3 regions of the Pseudomonas sp. NPDC089569 genome follow, and region 1 is predicted to be linked to each of the others. Evidence: predicted binding sites of a transcription regulator. Region 1 holds the regulator's gene; each other region holds the start of a gene.
What was found. The regulator FliA, encoded in region 1, starts transcription of late flagellar genes. The targets are predictions, from matches to a motif close to CTAAAGTTTNNNNNNNNNNNGCCGNTAA.
Positions count from the first base shown of each region.

Region 2: a site for FliA is predicted at 843-870, ahead of ACQKP2_RS13310 (flagellar protein MotY). Genes of this name have one in related genera too.
Region 3: a site for FliA is predicted at 783-810, ahead of ACQKP2_RS26010 (methyl-accepting chemotaxis protein). Genes of this name have one in related genera too.

Region 1 covers NZ_JBNNVQ010000059.1:1,917-4,183, reverse strand. The annotation lists gene ACQKP2_RS20680 (protein phosphatase CheZ) at 1-332, opposite strand, end outside; gene ACQKP2_RS20675 (chemotaxis response regulator CheY) at 352-723, opposite strand; gene fliA (RNA polymerase sigma factor FliA) at 890-1,630, opposite strand; gene fleN (flagellar synthesis regulator FleN) at 1,627-2,267, opposite strand, start outside.
Region 2 covers NZ_JBNNVQ010000025.1:60,986-63,252, reverse strand. The annotation lists gene pyrC (dihydroorotase) at 1-775, opposite strand, end outside; gene ACQKP2_RS13310 (flagellar protein MotY) at 936-1,841, shown strand; gene ACQKP2_RS13305 (argininosuccinate synthase) at 1,971-2,267, shown strand, end outside.
Region 3 covers NZ_JBNNVQ010000097.1:7,474-9,740, reverse strand. The annotation lists gene ACQKP2_RS26015 (LysR substrate-binding domain-containing protein) at 1-732, shown strand, start outside; gene ACQKP2_RS26010 (methyl-accepting chemotaxis protein) at 919-2,267, shown strand, end outside.

The DNA of each region.
Region 1 (2,267 bases):
GTGGCGTTCTCCACCAGATCCATGGTGCGGTTCGCCGCAGCCTCGGTCAGCTTGACCACATAGGACAGGCGCTCGGTCGCATCCGTGATCTGTGACACTTCCTCGGCTTGCGGCATATGCGGGTCAATCTGGAAATTGACGATCGCGCTGTGCAACTCACGGGTGAGCTTGCCCACTTCCTGATACAGGCCGCGGTCACGGGTCTGGTTGAGCTCATGGATCAATTGCACAGCATCGCCGAACCTGCCCTTTTCAAGGCTCGCGACCAGTTCGACGGCATGTTTTTTCAGGGTCGATTCAAAATCGCCCAGCGAAGATTCGTTTTGCCCCATAGCTCCCCCGTGGCGCAGTTCAACCGATGCGTTCGAAAATCTTCTCGATTTTTTCTTTCAACGCCTGGGCCGTGAAGGGTTTGACCACATAGCCGTTCACACCGGCCTGGGCCGCCTCGATGATCTGCTCGCGCTTGGCTTCAGCGGTCACCATCAGCACCGGCAGATGCTTGAGTTTTTCATCGGCACGTACGTGGCGCAGCAGATCGATACCGGTCATGCCCGGCATGTTCCAGTCCGTTACCAGAAAGTCGATGCTCCCGCTGTTGAGTACCGGAATGGCGGTAGTGCCATCGTCGGCCTCGACCGTGTTGGTGAACCCAAGGTCACGCAACAGGTTCTTAATGATCCGCCGCATCGTTGAGAAGTCATCAACGATGAGGATTTTCATGTTCTTGTCCAATTCGACCTCCAAGCAGACTAAAACGCGCCCAGCACCTGGACGCGCCATTTCAATCAATCTGGCAAAGCACTCAATGACTGTCTGGAGTACAACGAATCGAAACGGGCGCGGTTCATCACCCCACCCGCCACGTCGCAGTGCCCCCACACCGCCTTCAACGCGCTCGCCACTCTCCCAAACGCCCCCGCAAACGGGCCGCGCACTGGCTGTGTAACTGGCTGACCCGAGATTCGCTGACCCCCAGGACCTCACCGATTTCCTTGAGATTCAACTCTTCGTCGTAGTACAGCGCCAACACCAGTCGCTCACGCTCCGGCAAATTGGCAATCGCGTCCGCCAGCGCGGCCTGGAAGCGCTCGTCTTCCAGATCGCGTGACGGCTCGAGATGAGCACCCGCGCCATCCTCGTGCAGCCCTTCGTGTTCGCCGTCCTGCAACAGATCGTCGAAACTGAACAGCCGACTGCCCAGGGTGTCATTCAAAATCCCGTAGTAATCGTCGAGACTCAATTGGAGTTCGGCCGCAACCTCGTGATCTTTAGCGTCACGGCCGGTTTTAGCTTCAATCGAGCGAATGGCGTCGCTGACCATCCGGGTATTGCGGTGGACCGAACGGGGCGCCCAGTCACCCTTGCGGACCTCATCGAGCATGGCGCCGCGGATGCGGATGCCCGCGTAGGTTTCGAAACTGGCGCCTTTGCTGGCGTCGTACTTGGTCGACACTTCCAGCAGGCCGATCATCCCGGCCTGGATCAGGTCTTCGACCTGGACACTGGCCGGCAGACGTGCCAGCAAATGGTAGGCAATGCGCTTGACCAACGGTGCATAACGCTCGATCAACTCGTATTGAGCGTCGCGTGCCGATTTCCTGTAGAGGTTCATACCGCTGGCTGTCATAGCACGGGTCCTGCCGTTTGTTGCACAAGGCGCTCGACGAAAAACTCCAGGTGTCCGCGCGGGTTGGCCGGCAGCGGCCAGGTGTCGACCTTCTGTGCGATGGCCTTGAATGCCAGCGAGCACTTGGAACGCGGAAAGGCTTCATAGACCGCACGTTGCTTCTGCACGGCCTTGCGCACACTTTCGTCATACGGCACGGCGCCGACGTATTGCAGGGCGACGTCAAGGAAGCGATCCGTGACCTTGGTCAGCTTGGCGAACAGGTTGCGACCTTCCTGCGGGCTCTGCGCCATGTTGGCCAGGACGCGGAAACGATTCATCCCGTAGTCGCGGTTCAGCAACTTGATCAGCGCATAGGCATCGGTGATCGAGGTGGGTTCGTCGCAGACCACCAGCAACACTTCCTGTGCGGCGCGCACGAAGCTGACTACCGAGTCACCGATACCCGCAGCGGTATCGATCACCAATACGTCGAGATTGTCGCCGATGTCGCTGAACGCCTGGATCAGGCCGGCGTGTTGCGCCGGGCTCAGGTGAACCATGCTCTGGGTGCCGGAAGCGGCCGGAACGATGCGGATGCCACCCGGCCCCTGCAACAGGACGTCGCGCAGGTCGCAACGCCCCTCGATCACATCGG
Region 2 (2,267 bases), on a different contig from region 1:
CTTCCTTGGCATGCTTGGCGTGAGGCGCCGAGTCCGTGCCGAGGAAGAACTTTTTGCTGCCGCTGGTGGCGGCGTCGAGCAAGGCTTCCTGATGGGTATTGCGCTTGAGTATCGGCAGGCAATAGAAGTGCGGCCGAATTCCGCCCACCAGCATGTGGTTGCGGTTGTACAGAAGGTGGTGCGCGGTGATGGTCGCACCCACATTGGCCGAAGCCGAATTGACGAATTGCACGGCGTCGGCGGTGGTGATGTGCTCGAACACCACTTTCAGGGTCGGGAACCTCTCGACCACGCGACGCATGTGCTCGTCGATGAAGATCTTTTCGCGATCGAACACGTCGACATCGCCGCGGGTGACTTCACCGTGAATCAGCAGGGGCATTCCGACTTCGGCCATGGCCTCCAGCGCAGGAAAAATCTTGTCGATGCTGGTGACGCCAGAGTCCGAATTGGTGGTCGCGCCGGCCGGGTACAGCTTGGCGGCGTGAACGAAACCGCCCGCCTTGGCTTCGCGAATTTCTTCGGGCTGGGTGCGGTCGGTCAAGTACAGGACCATCAGCGGTTCGAAGCGGCTGCCGGCGGGACGGGCAGCGAGAATCCGCTGGCGATAGCCGTCGGCCTCAGCCGCATTGCGGACCGGAGGAACGAGGTTGGGCATGATGATGGCGCGACCAAAGGTACGCGCGACATCCGCGACGGTATTGGTCAACACGGCACCATCGCGAAGATGAATGTGCCAGTCGTCGGGACGCAGCAGGGTCAGGCGGTCGGACATGAGGGGGATTCCAGGCGGGTCAAACTGAGGGGAATGCTACCGGAAAAGACTCTTGCAGGCACTCGCTATCAAGTTTTGCGGCAAGCTTCCGATATCCAACAGGTATGCCGTAAACATTTGTGTGTCGGTCTTTTAGTTGTAGAAGCCAGTGGAGCCTCCCGTGCGCCAGCGATATTTAGCCTTGCTCAGTGTGTTTGCCAGCCTTCCTGCGATGGCGCTCACGTTTCAGACCCGTCTGGAGAACATTGAGTGGACGGTCGAAGGCGACAAATTCGAGTGCCGCCTCACGCAGCCGATCACCGATTTCGGCTCCGGGCAGTTCGTGCGTCGTGCGGGCGAACAGGCGACTTTTCGTCTGAATGCCTACAACGCCGTGATGGGGGGAGGCTCGGCCACGCTGCTTGCCGCCGCCGCACCTTGGCAGCCAGGGCGGGACGACATCAATCTGGGGACGGTGAGACTAGGCAGCGGTAATGTATTGTTCAACAGCTCGCAGGCTCAGGCAGGACGCTTGATCAGTGGGCTGATGGACGGGCGCAGTCCGGTGGTCCGGCATTCCTCGGGCGATGGTCGGGTTTCGGAGATTCGCTTGTTGCCGGTCAAGTTCAACAAGGCGTTCGTCGACTACCAGGGGTGCGTGGCCAAGTTGTTGCCGCAGAACTTCGATCAGATCAAGCAATCCGAAGTCGGTTTCCCGGGTGGAGGAATCGATCTGGACGCCGCCGCGAAGGCCAGGTTGCAGGTGATGCTCGAATACATGAAGGCTGATCCGACGGTCAATCACATCGAACTCGACGGCCATTCCGATAACAGCGGCAATCGCCTGACCAATCGTGAACTGTCACGTCGCCGGGCCTTGGCGGTCATGGAGTTTTTCAAGGCCAACGGTATCCAGGAGTCGCAGATCACGATGCGCTTCCATGGCGAGCGCTATCCGCTGGCGCCCAATACCAACAACGCCAACCGGTCGAAGAACCGTCGGGTTGCGGTGCGTCTTGAGCGTGGAGCGCCAGCGGAGCAGGTGGCACCCCAGGCGACGAAACCGGCTACCTCGGCCACTTCCTGAATCGGTGGTCATCGTCGCCCCCTCGACAGATTCTGTCGCTTCGTCGTCATAAGCTGTCGCGCCACTGTAAATTATCCTGTATGAGCGGTAGACTCCTCGGCTTTCCGTAAAACCCCGTGGAGTGATGGCATGGCGGACGTAAACAAGGTCGTTCTGGCGTATTCCGGCGGCCTGGACACTTCGGTGATCCTCAAGTGGCTGCAGGATACTTATAACTGTGAAGTGGTGACCTTCACTGCTGACCTGGGTCAGGGCGAAGAGGTCGAACCGGCTCGCGCCAAGGCACAGGCCATGGGCGTGAAAGAGATCTACATCGACGACCTTCGCGAAGAGTTCGTACGCGATTTCGTTTTCCCGATGTTCCGCGCCAACACCGTTTACGAAGGCGAGTACCTGCTGGGTACGTCCATCGCTCGTCCATTGATC
Region 3 (2,267 bases), on a different contig from region 1:
GAATCGGCCCGGTTGTTGTTGCCGGGGATTCGTGAGGGCTTCACCGCCCTGGAGCGGGCCTGCAATACATTGCGCGCCGAAGACGACATCTTGCGCATGAAGGCCCCGTCGACCCTGACCATGCGCTGGCTGCTGGCGCGCCTGAGCCGGTTCCGCCATTTGCAGCCCGGTAACGAGGTGCAATTGACCAGCGCCTGGATGGACGTCGATTCGGTGGACTTCAACGACGAACCGTTCGACTGTGCGGTGCTGTTGAGCAATGGGCATTTCCCGCCGGACTGGGAGGCGAGTTACCTGTTTCCCGAGGAATTGATCCCGGTAGGGGCTCCCAATCTGCGAAGCGATCAACCGTGGGATGTCACACGCCTGGCCAATACTGAATTGCTGCACCCGACGCCCGACCGGCGTGACTGGCGCAATTGGCTGGAGCGCATGGGATTGTCCGAACAGGTGTCGCTCAAAGGTGGCCAGGTGTTCGACACACTGGAGCTGGGCATGATCGCCGCCGCCCGGGGCTACGGCGTGTCCATGGGGGATCTGCTGATGGTGGCCGAGGATGTGGCTCAGGGACGCCTCAGTTTGCCGTGGCCCACGGCGGTCGCCAGCGGAGAGAAGTATTACCTGGTCTGGCCGAAAACCCGTCCCGGTGGCGAGCGTATGCGTCGGCTCAGCGACTTCCTGCAAAACGAAGTTCGGGCCATGCAATTGCCGGATGTCGTTCATCTGAGCTGAATCGATGAAGCTGCTGCAATAGCGGCCATCGTCTATATCCCGGTCAATTACTCAAGTATTCCCGTCCACCGCCGAGAATGTGCAAGTGGGACCTTCGTGCAGGTTCGACGCTACCTCCCATTATTAGAATTTTTGCTGAGTGTGCGGCGTGATCAGGATGATCCGGCCACTCGGCCAGGAGCTGTCATGTCTCAACCCCGTGCCCGGATCGCTTCACAGCTTGGCCTTGCGCTCGCCGTGATTCTGGCCATTGTCATTACCGGCAGCACATTGTTCGCACTGCGCTCGCTGGACACGGCCAACCTCGCCACCCGCCAGGAGCACCTGGCCAGTGAAGCCCGGCTGCTGGCCGACCAGCTGAACACCTTTCACGGCTCATTGCGTGAGAGCACCCAACGCCTGGCCGGGTTGTTCGAGAAGCGCTTCAGCGCCGGTTTGAGCGTGCATCCGGATGAGCCGGTGGTCGTCGCGGGCACGAATACGCCGGGCCTGCACCTGGGCAACGAGGTGCTCAATAACGACTTCAAGGAAGTGGATGAGTTCAAGCAGATGACCGCGGGTGTGGCGACGGTGTTCGTGCGCAGCGGCGAGGACTTCATCCGGGTCAGCACCTCCCTGAGCAAGCAGGATGGCAGCCGCGCCATCGGCACGATGCTCGATCATGCCAACCCCGCCTATGCCCGCCTGATGGCGGGACAGAGCTATGTGGGGCGCGCGTTGCTCTTCGAACGCTTTTACATGACGCAATACACCCCGGTGCGTGACAGCGCCGGCAAGGTCATTGCCGTGCTGTTCGTAGGCTTCGATTACACGGATGCGCAGAACGCACAGTTCGCCAACCTCAAGCGTTTCCGCATCGGTCAGACCGGTTCTCTGGCGTTGCTGGACGAACAGGGCAAGTGGCTGGTGCCGATCGCCGGTGTGCAAGCGCCGGATCAGGCGATCCAGGCGGTCAACAACCTGGCAAAACCCCCCGGCAAAGGCCAGTTCTGGAGCGACACGTCCGAAGCGTTCTACAGCCTTGCCGTACCGTTCGAAGGCGGGCCGTGGTCGGTGGTGGCGAGCATGCCGAAAACCGAAATCAGTGCCGTGACCTGGAGCGTCGGAATTCAGCTGGCCATCGGTAGTCTATTGGCGATGTTGCTGGCCGTAGGCTCCGCAATGTGGCTGTTGCGCAGCAAACTCGCGCCGCTGGGTGATCTGGTGCGTCAGGCCGAAGCCTTGGGCGCCGGTGACTTGAGCGTGCGCCTGAGTGTGTCGAGTCATGATGAAATCGGTCAGTTGGCCCGCGCCTTCAACCAGATGAGCCAAGCGTTGTCGACCATGGTCGAGCACATCCGCAATGCCTCGATGGAGGTCAACAGCCGGGCCCAGGCCTTGTCCGGTCTGTCCAGTGGCGCTTATGAAGGGATGGAGCAACAGTCGGGCGAGATCACCAGCATGGCCGGGGCCGTGGAGGAGTTCAGCGCGACCTCGTTGAACATTGCCGACAACATGGGCAATACGCAGCGCCTGGCCCAGGAGAACGCACAGCA